DNA from 3 places in the Streptococcus mitis genome. Region 2 is predicted to be linked to each of the others. Evidence: predicted binding sites of a transcription regulator. Region 2 holds the regulator's gene; each other region holds the start of a gene.
The links. The regulator NrdR, encoded in region 2, represses ribonucleotide reductase genes. The targets are predictions, from matches to a motif close to ACACNATATATNGTGT.
Positions count from the first base shown of each region.

Region 1: a site for NrdR is predicted at 1,696-1,711, ahead of nrdH (glutaredoxin-like protein NrdH). Genes of this name have one in related genera too.
Region 3: a site for NrdR is predicted at 2,670-2,685, ahead of nrdD (anaerobic ribonucleoside-triphosphate reductase). Genes of this name have one in related genera too.

Region 1 covers NZ_CP047883.1:910,212-915,049, forward strand. The annotation lists gene nrdE (class 1b ribonucleoside-diphosphate reductase subunit alpha) at 1-1,284, opposite strand, end outside; gene nrdH (glutaredoxin-like protein NrdH) at 1,365-1,583, opposite strand; gene M594_RS04515 (phosphocarrier protein HPr) at 1,934-2,197, shown strand; gene ptsP (phosphoenolpyruvate--protein phosphotransferase) at 2,203-3,936, shown strand; gene adcAII (zinc-binding lipoprotein AdcAII) at 4,079-4,838, shown strand, end outside.
Region 2 covers NZ_CP047883.1:495,379-500,216, reverse strand. The annotation lists gene M594_RS02650 (NADPH-dependent oxidoreductase) at 1-693, opposite strand, end outside; gene dnaI (primosomal protein DnaI) at 690-1,586, opposite strand; gene M594_RS02640 (replication initiation and membrane attachment family protein) at 1,587-2,756, opposite strand; gene nrdR (transcriptional regulator NrdR) at 2,757-3,230, opposite strand; gene M594_RS02630 (GntR family transcriptional regulator) at 3,370-3,735, shown strand; gene M594_RS02625 (ABC transporter ATP-binding protein) at 3,740-4,435, shown strand; gene M594_RS02620 (hypothetical protein) at 4,451-4,838, shown strand, end outside.
Region 3 covers NZ_CP047883.1:1,923,277-1,928,114, forward strand. The annotation lists gene M594_RS09250 (GNAT family N-acetyltransferase) at 1-207, opposite strand, end outside; gene M594_RS09255 (hypothetical protein) at 251-391, opposite strand; gene nrdD (anaerobic ribonucleoside-triphosphate reductase) at 403-2,610, opposite strand; gene M594_RS09265 (damage-inducible protein CinA) at 2,730-4,235, opposite strand; gene cls (cardiolipin synthase) at 4,431-4,838, opposite strand, start outside.

The DNA of each region.
Region 1 (4,838 bases), 410 kb from region 2:
AGAACGACCAAAGTCAGGTGAAGTCATCATGTTGACCACGTTGGTTGAACCAAGGTTACATGAAACGTCTGTTCCCATTTGAAGAAATTCTTGAGCATCATTGATCAAGCTTGGTTCTTGAACTTGAAGAATCTCAGAACACAAGTTACTCATGATAATCTTACCATCAACAGGATTTGCACGGTTAGCCGTATCAATGTTGACTACATAAGGGTAACCAGACTCTTGTTGCAATTTAGAAATTTCCGTTTCCAAATCGCGCGCCTTGATTTTTGTCTTGCGGATATTTGGATTTGCGACCAATTCATCGTATTTTTCAGTGATGTCGATGTAGTTAAACGGTACACCGTATTCAAGCTCTACTGAGTAAGGGCTGAAGAGGTACATTTCTTCATTTTTACGAGCCAATTCGTAGAATTTATCTGGTACTACAACACCAAGTGAGAGGGTCTTTACACGAACTTTCTCATCAGCGTTTTCTTTCTTAGTTGAAAGAAAGGCGATGATATCAGGGTGAAAGACATTTAGGTAAACCACACCGGCACCTTGACGTTGACCCAATTGGTTTGAGTAAGAGAAGCTGTCTTCGAAGAGTTTCATAACAGGTACGACTCCAGAAGCTGCACCTTCATAGCCTTTGATAGGTGCACCAGCTTCACGAAGGTTGCTGAGGGTAATTCCCACACCACCACCGATACGTGAAAGTTGAAGAGCTGAGTTGATAGAACGTCCGATAGAGTTCATATCATCAGTTACTTGGATCAGGAAACATGATACCAATTCTCCACGACGAGCACGTCCAGCATTCAAGAAGGAAGGAGTAGCTGGTTGGTAGCGTTGGTGGATGATTTCATTGGCAATATCGATTGCAATAGCTTCATTCCCATCAGCGAAATAAAGGGCGTTAAAGAAGACACGGTCTTCCATGCTTTCAAGATAGTATTCACCGTCGTTTGTTTTCAAGGCATATTGATTGTAAAATTTATAAGCTGCCATAAAAGACTTGAATTGGAAGTTTTGGTCTTTGATAAATTGAGCCAATTCTTCCAAAAACTCTGGACGGTATTTCTTGATAAAGGCTGTTTCGATGTAGTTGTGTTCAATGAGGTAGTTGATTTTATCTTTGATTGAATCAAAAACCATAGTGTTTGGAACTACATTTTCTTTAAAGAAGGCATCCAAGGCTTCCTTATCTTTATGAAGCATGATTTGTCCATTGACAGGACGGTTGATTTCGTTATTGAGACGGAAGTAAGTCACGTCTTCAAGATGTTTTAATCCCATAAAATTTCCCTTATCTAATTACAAAAGAAAGGCTTCTAAGTTAGCCCTAGAAGCAGTTTCTTCTGGATGATGTACTAAGATTATGCTAGTTGTTTCAGTTTTCCTGGTTGGAAACCTGAAAAGACTTCAGTTGGTGTTTGGATAACAGGAGCTGCGCTGAAACCGAGCTCTTTAACTTGATCGATGTACTCAGGTTGCTCATCAAGATTGATTTCACGATAAGCGACATTATTACTGTCCAAGAAACGTTTTGTCATCTTACATTGGACACAGTTGTTTTTAGAATAAACGGTTACCATTGTGTAACTCCTCTTTCAAAATAGATTACTTTCTTAGTATATCAGAAAATAAATTTTTGTCAATGATTTGAAACTAAATATAGTGGTCTATTTTTCTGCTCAAGCTCACAAAACACAATATGTAGTGTTTGTTTTGTAAAATGATGATAATTATCCTATAAGTTGTTTTTTGAAAAACTATATCCTGTGTTTTGTTATCTAGAATAGAAGATTTTCAGCAAGTTATCTGAAAGGAAATCGAATAAATCCCATAAAATGCTTGAAAAAAATCCTAGAAGATGATATAATACCAAATTGTAAGGGTTATCACATATAACTCAAAAAAGAAAGAACAAAAGGAGAGTCAAACTATGGCTTCTAAAGATTTCCACGTAGTGGCAGAAACAGGTATTCACGCACGTCCAGCAACATTGTTGGTACAAACTGCTAGCAAATTTGCTTCAGATATCACTCTTGAGTACAAAGGTAAATCAGTTAACCTTAAATCAATCATGGGTGTTATGAGTCTTGGTGTTGGCCAAGGTGCTGACGTAACTATCTCAGCTGAAGGTGCAGATGCAGATGACGCTATCGCTGCAATCTCAGAAACAATGGAAAAAGAAGGATTGGCATAAGGAAAATGACAGAAATGCTTAAAGGAATCGCAGCATCTGACGGTGTTGCAGTTGCAAAAGCATATCTACTCGTTCAACCGGATTTGTCATTCGAGACTGTTTCAGTCGAAGATACAAACGCAGAAGAGGCTCGTTTGGATGTAGCTCTTGAAGCTTCTCAAAACGAGCTTTCTCTTATCCGTGAGAAAGCTGTAGGTACGCTTGGTGAAGAAGCGGCTCAAGTTTTTGACGCTCATTTGATGGTTCTTGCTGACCCAGAATTGATTGGTCAGATTAAAGAAACAATCCGTGCTAAGAAAGTCAATGCTGAAGCAGGTCTTAAAGAAGTGACTGACATGTTTATCACTATCTTTGAAGGCATGGAAGATAACCCATACATGCAAGAACGTGCAGCGGATATCCGCGACGTGACAAAACGTGTATTGGCAAACCTTCTTGGTAAGAAATTGCCAAACCCAGCTTCTATCAATGAAGAAGTAATCGTGATTGCACATGACTTGACACCATCTGATACAGCTCAATTGGACAAAAACTTTGTAAAAGCTTTTGTAACAAACATCGGTGGACGTACAAGCCACTCAGCTATCATGGCACGTACACTTGAAATTGCAGCTGTATTGGGAACAAATAACATCACTGAAGTAGTGAAAGACGGTGATATCCTTGCCGTTAACGGAATTACTGGTGAAGTGATTATCAACCCAACAGATGAACAAGCGGCAGAATTTAAAGCAGCTGGTGAAGCTTATGCTAAACAAAAAGCTGAATGGGCACTTTTGAAGGATGCTCAAACAGTGACTGCTGACGGTAAACACTTCGAGTTAGCTGCTAACATCGGTACTCCAAAAGACGTTGAAGGTGTTAACAACAACGGTGCAGAAGCTGTTGGACTTTACCGTACAGAGTTCTTGTACATGGATTCTCAAGACTTCCCAACTGAAGATGAGCAGTATGAAGCATACAAAGCTGTTCTTGAGGGAATGAATGGTAAACCAGTAGTTGTTCGTACAATGGATATCGGTGGAGATAAGGAACTTCCTTACTTCGATATGCCACATGAAATGAACCCATTCCTTGGATTCCGTGCCCTTCGTATCTCTATTTCTGAAACTGGAGATGCAATGTTCCGTACACAAATCCGTGCCCTTCTTCGTGCTTCTGTTCATGGTCAATTGCGTATCATGTTCCCAATGGTTGCTCTTTTGAAAGAATTCCGTGCAGCTAAAGCAGTTTATGAAGAAGAAAAAGCAAACCTTCTTGCTGAAGGTGTTGCAGTTGCGGATGATATCCAAGTTGGTATCATGATTGAAATCCCTGCAGCAGCGATGCTTGCAGACCAATTTGCAAAAGAAGTAGACTTCATGTCAATTGGTACAAACGACTTGATCCAATACTCGATGGCGGCAGACCGTATGAACGAACAAGTTTCATACCTTTACCAACCATATAACCCATCAATCCTTCGCTTGATCAACAACGTTATCAAGGCAGCTCATGCTGAAGGTAAATGGGCTGGTATGTGTGGTGAGATGGCTGGTGACCAAAAAGCTGTTCCACTTCTTGTCGGAATGGGCTTGGATGAGTTCTCTATGTCAGCAACATCTGTACTCCGTACACGTAGCTTGATGAAGAAATTGGATACTGCTAAGATGGAAGAGTACGCTAACCGTGCCCTTACAGAGTGTTCAACAATGGAAGAAGTTCTTGAACTTCAAAAAGAATACGTTAACTTTGATTAATGTCATTAACCTTGCAACCTAGTTGCAAGGTTTTTTTATAGTTTAATAGCAGAAATTTTATTAACTAGTTCATAAAATGCTTGACAATAAAAAAAATAGGAGTAGAATATTAACTAGTTAAATAACTAGTTAAGGAGTTTTTATGAAGAAACAAAATTTGTTTTTAGTGTTGTTAAGTGTCTTTCTTTTGTGTTTAGCTGCTTGTGGGCAGAAGGAAAGCCAGTCAGGTAAAGGGATGAAAATCGTGACCAGTTTTTATCCTATCTATGCCATGGTCAAGGAAGTATCTGGTGACTTGAATGATGTTCGAATGATTCAGTCAAGTAGCGGAATTCACTCCTTCGAACCTTCAGCAAATGATATTGCAGCCATCTATGATGCAGATGTCTTTGTTTACCATTCGCATACGCTCGAATCTTGGGCAGGAAGTCTGGATCCAAATCTAAAAAAATCCAAAGTTAAGGTTTTAGAGGCTTCTGAAGGAATGACCTTAGACCGAGTCCCAGGGCTAGAAGATGTGGAAGCAGGTGATGGAGTTGATGAAAAAACGCTCTATGACCCTCATACTTGGCTAGATCCTGAAAAAGCTGGAGAAGAAGCCCAAATTATTGCTGATAAACTTTCAGAGGTTGATAGTGAACATAAAGAAACTTATCAGAAAAATGCGCAAGCCTTTATCAAAAAAGCTCAAGAATTGACTAAGAAATTCCAGCCTAAATTTGAAAAAGCGAGTCAGAAAACCTTTGTGACACAACATACAGCCTTTTCTTATCTAGCTAAGCGATTTGGACTCAATCAACTTGGAATCGCTGGTATCTCTCCAGAACAAGAACCAAGTCCAAGACAACTAACAGAAATTCAGGAATTTGTTAAAACCTATAAGGTTAAAACGATTTTTACAG
Region 2 (4,838 bases):
AAGATTTTTTCTAGTTGAGCTTGGTTCAGCTTGACCAAACTGTTCTGCTAGGCGCTGACTCCAGCTTGTGGTTGCACGCGCCCCAGCATAGTCAGCCTGTACACGGTCATAAGCCTCAATCACATCAACTGTTTGTTCCTGATATTCTTCCTCAAATACCACTTGATTCAATGGCAAGCGAGGTTTGACTTCATGTTCTTCATTTGGTAGTCCTAGTGCCATCCCAAAGACAGGATAGGTGTAGTCAGGCAAATTAAAGAGTTCTGCTACTTCTTCTGACTTGTACCGCACCAATCCAATAATGACACCGCCATAGCCCAAGCTTTCAGCTGCTAGTAGAGCATTTTGGCCAGCAAGAGCCGCATCGACCGAACTAATCAAGAGACCTTCTACACCTTGAGGTTGGAAGGTATCCGTATGGAGTCGTGCTCCCTTTTCTGCACGGTTCAAGTCTCCGACAAAGAGAAGGAAAACAGCTGACTGTCGAATGGCTTCTTGAGGTACCAATTCATACAAGGCATCTTTCTTTTCTTGACTTCGTACCACAATCACAGAGTAGGATTGAAAATTCTTCCAAGACGAGGCCATCTGGGCTGCTGTCAGGATTTCAGTCAAATCCTCCTGAGGGATGACTTGCTCCTTAAATCTTCGAACAGACTTATGAGCTTTCATCAGTTTAATCGTTTCTGTCATCGACGGTTCACTCCTTCTAAACGAGTCTCCTCAGCCAAATAACGGATGCGTTCCATGACGCGTCTGGCTTCCCAGGTTTCGTCATTTCCATGTTTCCCTTTAGCGAAATGCTGCTCCAATTCTTCAAAGTTGAAGTTGGAGGTGAAAAAGGTCGGTAAATTTTCCTGCATCCGATATTGGAGAATAACTTGTAGGATTTCATCCCGCACCCAAGCTGTTGATTGCTCGGCACCAATATCATCTAAAATCAGGACTTCAGAAAGTTTAAGCTCATCCACCAAGGTCTTAACACTGCCATCACTAATGGCATTTTTGGCATCAATGACAAAGCTAGGATAGTGGAGGAGAGTGGATGAAACACCACGTTTTTCTGATAAATCATGGGCTAAGGCAGCCACCATGAAACTTTTACCCACACCAAAGTCTCCATACAAGTAAAGACCTTTCAAATTATTGGGGTAATCGTTAACAAATTCTATCATTCTTTTTAGAACAGTGAAACGCTGAACATCATCACGATAAACATCTAAAAAACTGACATTTTTCAGGCTAGATGGAAAATTAATTAAGTTGAGACGTTTCTTGATAGCCGCTTCTTTTTCAGCTGCGATTAGTTCAGGAGTTTCTTCATAAGAAACATCCGCATAGCCATGGTTCATGACTAGTATAGGCTTGTAGCCTTTGGCAATATAATCTGTATCTCCTCGGAGGAATTTATCTCTCTCAGTGATGTATTGGTTAAACTTGGAAATACTACGGTTCAACTCGTCCTGATTGAGGGACTCCTGCTGGATAAAGGCCGCAACATCAGGATCCTTCATGATTTTCTGGACCAAATCTTGATAGTGAAAACGACTTGGTTGACGTTTGAGTACATCTCCGACACTTTCCATCTAATCACCTCCGTTATCTAATTTTGCTAATAATTCTAGGGTTTGGCGTTCCATCTCTTCTAATTCCTCAGCGGATGACGTATTTTTATACTCAGGATTACTCCATTTAGGAACATTGGTTTTTGCTGGGGCAGTCTGATTCTGTTTTTGCGTTTTTGTTTTCTGCCCTCTCTCACGGATGCGCAAGACTGCCTCTTCTGCCGAATGTATCTTTTGATAGGTGTAGTCATTGGCTACCTTCATGGCATATTTCTCATTGATATTTGCCGAATCCACCTTATTAAAGGTCAATAAGAGAATAATATTGATGACTTCATCCAGCAAGCCCAAACCAGCCATCTGTTGCAAGAGTTCTCTTTCTGTTTGGGTAATGGTCCCCTTGCGTGTCTGCTTGATTTCTGCCAAGAACTGCAGGGCAGTCTTACTTTTTGCTTCCTTGATAATGGTTGCTTCCTTAGGACTAAAGTCAGAGGAAACTGGTTTTTGAGCGATTTTTTCCCGCATGCGTTTGGTTGAAATAACCTGGGAAACCGCTGTTGACTTAGCCAGTTGATAGGTCTCAAACCAAGTCCACTTCTTTTCCTCAGCAATGGCAAAGAGATTTAAGACATCGGACTGCTCATCCGCAAAGCGAAGCCCATCTCGAGCCATAAGCTGACGAAAATGGTCCAAGTCAAAATCGTTGGCCACTTTCTTCTTGAGACCAAGGTCTTCTTGACTTCCCAGTTCTGCTAAGTCTGGAAAGACTTGATTGAGTGAGACAGGTATTTCTTCTCCCTCAGCACTTTCAAGTTTCAAATCCTCCACAGCTGCATCGCCAATTTTTTTCTCCAAAAGTCTGCGATAAACAGGATGTTCCAAGAAGTCCTGACTCGAAAGAGGGGCATGGATAGCTAGCTGATAAACGTCCCCCTTTTGATAGAGGGTCAAGAGATTAAAAGCAGATAGGATTTTCAAGGATTTTATCAGTCTATCCATCCCAAAGTTGAGATGATTGAGAATGCTTGAAAAGAGGTATTCCTTTCTACCATTATCCCAAAAACTAATCGTATAAAGATAAAGGCTCAGCGCCTCCTGACCGATAATCGGGAGGTAGCACTGTACCAGAGATGAGGTATCTTGCGACACCCGATTATTCTTTAGATAAGAAAAACGGTCAATTGGCTTCATTTATCTTTCCTTTTTCTTTTTTGAGGACTGGGTGATTTGTTGGAGCAAGCTCTCTAACTCACTCACATCCTTAAAACTACGATAGACACTGGCAAAACGTACATAGGTAATCTCATCCAACTCAGCCAACTCCTCCATGACGAGTGAACCAATGTCCTCACTTTGAATTTCATTTTCATTTCGACCACGGAGTTTCTGTTCGATACGATTGACTACCATGTTTATTTCATCACTTGACACAGGACGTTTCTGGGCTGAGCGGATAATTCCATTAAAGATTTTATCTCTGGAGAATTGTTCCCGTGTGCCATCTTTTTTAACAACCACTAAGGTTCTTTCTTCTACTCGTTCGTAGGTTGTAAAACGGTGTTGGCATTCATCGCACTCACGTCTTCTACGAATGGTGTTCCCTTCTTCTGCTTGGCGACTATCGATAACACTTGACTTGGTAGCCCCACATTTTGGACAACGCATCCTTTCCCTCCTTATCGTTTTCTTTTCATTATACCATTTTTTAAACGATTCCCAAAACAATTCTTCTTTTTGCTTGACAAGTTTTTTGTTTTGTTGTATTATTTAATTAAGACAAAAGGATAAAAGAAAGGAGACCAAGATGTCCTGGACATTTGACAACAAAAAACCCATTTATTTACAAATTATGGAGAAAATCAAGCTTCAGATTGTTTCCCATACACTGGAACCCAATCAACAACTTCCAACCGTGAGAGAGCTAGCAAGCGAGGCCGGTGTCAATCCAAACACCATCCAAAGAGCCTTGTCAGACCTTGAACGAGAAGGATTTGTCTACAGCAAGCGCACAACTGGACGGTTTGTGACTGAGGATAAGGAGCTAATCGCCCAATCACGCAAACTATTATCAGAAGAAGAATTGGAACACTTCGTTTCCTCCATGACCCATTTTGGCTATGAAAAAGAAGAACTACCAGGCGTAGTCGGCGATTATATTAAAGGAGTTTAAGCCTATGTCATTACTAGCATTTGAAAATGTATCCAAATCTTATGGAGCAACCCCAGCCCTTGAAAATGTTTCTCTTGACATCCCCGCTGGAAAAATTGTTGGTCTCCTTGGGCCAAACGGTTCAGGAAAAACAACCCTGATTAAACTAATCAACGGCCTCTTGCAACCAGATCAAGGACGTGTCCTGATCAACGACATGGATCCAAGCCCAGCAACCAAGGCTATCGTAGCTTATTTGCCGGATACGACCTATCTCAATGAGCAAATGAAGGTCAAAGAAGCCCTAACCTACTTTAAGACCTTCTATAAAGATTTCAATCTTGAACGCGCCCATCATCTGCTTGCAGATCTGGGCATTGATGAAAATAGTCGTCTCAAGAAACTATCAAAAGGGAACAAGGAAAAGGTCCAACTAATTTTAGTTATGAGCCGTGATGCTCGTCTCTACGTTTTAGACGAACCCATTGGTGGGGTGGACCCAGCAGCCCGTGAGTATATCCTCAATACCATTATCAACAACTACTCCCCAACTTCTACCGTTTTGATTTCTACCCACTTGATTTCTGATATCGAGCCAATCTTGGATGAAATTATCTTCCTCAAAGATGGAAAAGTCGTTCGTCAAGGTAATGTAGACGATATTCGCTATGAGTCAGGTGAATCCATTGACCAACTCTTCCGTCAGGAATTTAAGGCCTAAGCAAAGGAGATTATTATGTTTTGGAATTTAGTTCGCTACGAATTTAAAAATGTTAACAAGTGGTATTTAGCTCTTTATGGTGCTGTTCTCTTCCTCTCTGTTCTTATTGGAATTCAGACACAATCCTTAATCAAACTACCTGAAAAAAATCTATCTGTTCTACTTTTTTTTCTATCTACTGTCTTTGGTGGTTTGATGGTTACACTTGTGATTTCAACTATCTTCTTGATTATTAAACGATTCAAAGGAAGTGTCTATGACCGACAAGGCTATCTGACTTTAACCTTGCCAGTTTCTGAACACCATATCATCACAGCCAAACTAATCGGTGCCTTTATCTGGTCGTTGATTAGCACTGCTGTCTTACTCCTATGTATCTATATTATCTTATTGTCAACAAATT
Region 3 (4,838 bases), 660 kb from region 2:
AAAAGCTACTAACTGAATTGCGGGAACCCACCCTTCAGGCAGCTTAATTCCCATTTCCTGATTCTGATTGCTTTCCAACCACTCTTCATACACAAAGTTCTCTGTATCCCAAAATCCTCCGTCATGGGCTGATTGGCTCTTTTCAAACTCTGCCATCATCTCTAAAACTGTTTCTTTATCTGCTAATCTTGGTCTGCGTAGTTCCATCCTTACCTCCCACTAAGAGAAAAGCGAGAGTTGACTCTCACTTTTATTTTTTCTTGTTCTTGTTTAAAAATTGTTCTCTGAGGTTGAGCAAACGTTCTTTCTTACCAGCTCCACCTTTAGAGTGTTTCTCGTGATAACGGGTCACTTGTGCGCGCCCCTTATCGTCTAATTGATATTTTCCCATCTCATTTCTTTCTAATTGGTTACTTGATGACCAGCTATTTTAATCGTTGAGCCATTCATGTGTTTGACACGCGCTGCGATTTCCTTGTGACGGCCGTTGACCATAGGTCTTGCTTGAGGATTACCTAGATAGCCACAAGTTCGTTTGACCACATCTACTGTTTTAGGGTCGCTATTGCCACAGTTTGGACAAGCAAATCCTCTTTCAGTTGGTTCAAAATCCCCTTCAAAGTCACACTTGTAGCAACGGTCAATCGGAGTATTAGTGCCTAGATAACCTACACGGTCGTAGGCATAGTCCCAAACAGCTTCCAGAGCCTTAGGATTTTGCTGAAGGACTGGATACTCACAATAATGGATAAAACCACCTGACGCACCTGCTTCTGGATAGACTTTCTCAAAGTCTAATTTTTCAAACGGTGTTGGATTTTTACGAACATCATAATGGAAAGAATTGGTGTAGTATTCCTTGTCTGTGATGTCAGGAATAGAGCCAAACTTCTCTGTATCTAGTCGGCAGAAACGGTCTGTCAAACTTTCAGATGGTGTTGAATAAATTGAGAAATGATAACCATATTGGTCTGACCACTCTTCTACACGGCGTTTCATATCACGAATGATATCCAGCGTGAATTCCTTGGCGGCTGGATTGTGTTCCCAGCTATTACCAAAGAAAACTGTCGCTACTTCATACAAACCGATATAGCCTAGCGAAACTGTGGCACGACGATTCTTAAAGAGCTGGTCAACACTTTCTTCTTTACCTAGACGATGACCAAAAGCACCGTATTGATACAGGATAGGAGCATTTGCTGGTGTTGCTTCCTTGGTTCGTTCGACACGATAAACCAGAGCATCTTCCGCAATGTTCATTCGCTCGTTGAAGATTTCCCAGAACTTATTCATGTCGCCCTCAGACTCAAGAGCAATACGAGGCAGGTTAACTGTCACAACACCCAGATTCATACGGCCTGAATTGACTTCTACACCATTCTCATCCTTCCACCCTTGGAGAAAGGAACGGCAACCCATAGGCACCTTAAAAGAACCTGTCAAGTCAACAATCTTATCGTAAGACAAGACGTCTGGGTACATCCGCTTGGTTGCACACTCAAGAGCCAACTGCTTAATGTCGTAGTTGGGAGTCCCTTCTTCCAAGTTAAGACCTCTTTTCAGAGTAAAAATCAGTTTAGGGAAGATAGCCGTACGATGTTCTGAACCAAGACCCTTGATACGAATAGTCAAAATAGCTTTTTGAATTTCTCGTTCAAAACGACTAGTTCCTAAACCAAAACCGAGCGAAGTAAAAGGTGTTTGTCCATTTGAAGTGAAGAGAGTATTAATTTCATACTCGAGAGATTGCATGGCATCATAGATGTCTTTTTGTGTTTTCTTCCAAGCGTAATCTTCCCGTTTGTCAGGTAAGACCCACTCTTCCGCATCCTTAAGGTGTTTTTGATAATTCTTCTCTGCGTAAGGCGCCAAAACTTCATCGATACGGTCAGCTGAACAGCCACCGTACTGGCTAGAAGCAACGTTGGCGATAATTTGAGAAATCTGAGCTGTCGCAGTCTGGATAGACTTGGGACTTTCTACCTCTGCATTTCCAATCTTAAAACCATTTTCCAACATACCTTTAAAATCAATCAAACAGCAGTTGGTCATAGGGGTGTAGGGACTGTAGTCCAAATCGTGATAGTGGATATCCCCCTTTTGGTGGGCATTGGCTACGTGCTTAGGAAGCATTTGCAGTCCGATTGATTTCCCAACAATCCCTGCTGTCAAATCACGCTGAGTGTTAAAGACATCACTGTCTTTATTAGCATTTTCATTGACAACTGCCTGGTCTTTGTTAAGAAGCTTATGGATACTAAAGTTAATATCTGTCGCTTTTGAGCGCTCAAAATCCCTTTGTGTCCGATAAGTAATATACTCCTCAGCCAGCGCATATTCTTTGGCTTCAAGCAGTTCATGTTCTACGATATTTTGAATTTCGTAAATCTTAACCCCCTGTGGAAAGCGACTATGAATTTCTGTGACAATTCGCTCGGTCAGAGCATTTAGGCGCTTTTCGACTAAGGGTGTCACATCCATAACCTTGTCTGCCGCCTTGTGGAGAGCCTTGTCAATCTTGTCCACATCAAATACAACACGTCTCCCATCTCGTTTCTCAACGAAGAGAGTTGGCAAAATTGTAATTTTTTCTTCTAGTGCAATCATATGCATGCTCTTTTCTAAAATGTTCTTTCTAAAAAGTATTATACCACTCTAAAAAGAAAAATCAATATCTTGTGTTAAAAATCCTAAAATTTTTAAAAATACACAAGATATTGATTTGGTTATTTTAATTTATATAGTTTGAATTCGTTCGTATCCGTCTTAACAAGTTCATATTTTTCACTAAGCAAAGTCTCTACATCTGACCACAAAGCCACCTGTTGATTAACCATAATCATCTTCGGTTGATTCTCCTTCAGGTCATTCATAAGCTTGGTTTTATTCTCATCGCTTGCAGTATAGAGAGTTGGGATCAATAAAGAACTTGGTGCTAGACGTTCACTTTCTAGATAAAACTCGGGACGGTTATCCCACGCATATACACGATCTTCAACACTCGTTTCCTTTTTGACGACACTCGCAAGACGGGCTCTTTCTTGATATGCTGATGGATGAAAAACATAACGACTCAAAACTGGTAGAAGCAATAAATAAGCTATTGCAACAAGCGGTAAATATAAATTGCTTTTTAGGAAAGAACCATCGCCATCATTTCTCCGGCGACGATTCACTCTATCCTTACCCTTAATTTCTGTTATAAGGAGTAATGTCAGGAATGGAATCAGCAGGACTAAACGTGAACCATACGCTGACTCTTTAGATAAAATCAACATAGACAACACAAACAGCAATCCTAAACTAGCAAAAAGTGATAATGAATATTGCTTGGCTGGTTTTAATTGGAATAAGCCCTTAAAGAGAAGAGTGAGAGAACCAACCCCAATAGCAAGCAATCCGTAGAAAATTGCATTTTCAACCAAAAGATTATTTGCAAACAGACTCACTGCATTTAAGGGGTAAAAAGTTTGACTAATCGCATCACCAAAACTTCCTTGCAAGACCGTAAAATAACCTAAAGGATAAAAGACAATAGAAAATCCAAGAGCAGCTGCAAAAAATTGATACAATCCATGAACAAATCGATGCTCCGCGACATTAAAACCGAGCAATGCCAAGGCAATCGTAGCTACAAATAAAGCTGTAGGCAATGGAGCAAGGAAGAATGCTAGAGCAAAACTCATTCCAAGTCGCAAAAATCCTTTATCACTATCCGGATAAGACAAATACTGCGTCACAATGTGCAAAGAGTAAAATAAAAATGGTAATACTAGGAAAAGGGCATAACCTCCGCCAAAACCAAGTCCTGCAACGAGGAGATAAAATACAAACACAACTTGCCTAGCCTGCTCACTCTGGTCGGTAAGAGTATCTGCTGCTTTAAAAAGGAAAATACCTGCCCCAAACAGAGCCAACCATTCCACAAGAGAAATTAAAACACTCCCCTTCAAAAGATAAGCTACTAAATAATAAAGCAAGCCACTAGTCCCAAAGTAGTCTGTATAAATCTGACCAGTTTGATGCAAGGCCCATCCAATATAAAGGTCCTGAGTCTGTTGAGGGCTCATTAAATCAAAAATAAAAGGTAGGACAACAGAAATCACTGTTGCAATCAAGCTTCCAATCAAAATACTAAAAAGCGGAAGCAGAGTTTCCTTTTTTTCTGGTAATGTCCAATCTGGGTAACGAGATTCTTCATAGCTCTCATCTTTTTTTCCATATACATTCATTCGTTTTTCCTCCAAGTTTATCTGTTTTAGTATATCAAAATCTTACCGGAATGTCAGCCCGGGATTGGGTATTTACCTTATATCCTATCTAGAATAGCGATTCGTTTGATGCTACAAAAACAATCTAGCCTCCCGAATTGAAAGTCTCCCTTAACCATATAAAAAGATTTAACTCAAGGTCAAATCTTTTTGTTTTTAAAGCATGGGTGCAAATAACTGGACAATTTCTTTGATAAGAGTTTGATACCACTTTGGTTTAATGGTGTAGGAATTGATTTCTCGTGAAACTTGGAGAATTCCTCTAAAATCCTCCGCAATATCTAGAATTGATTGGGTTCGATATAACAACACTGCATTTTCATAGTGATGAACCAGACTACGATAATCAAAATTGATAGTCCCAACGGTTGCTACCTCGCCATCAACGATCATTTGTTTACTGTGAAGGAAACCTGGACTGTATTCGTAAATGCGGACTCCTGCCGAAAGCAGATCTAAGTACGCTCCTCTAGTGACTAATTGGATTACTTTCTTATCTGGAATATAAGGTGTAACAATTCGCACATCTACTCCTCTCAGGGAAGCATTTTTAATACTTTCAGT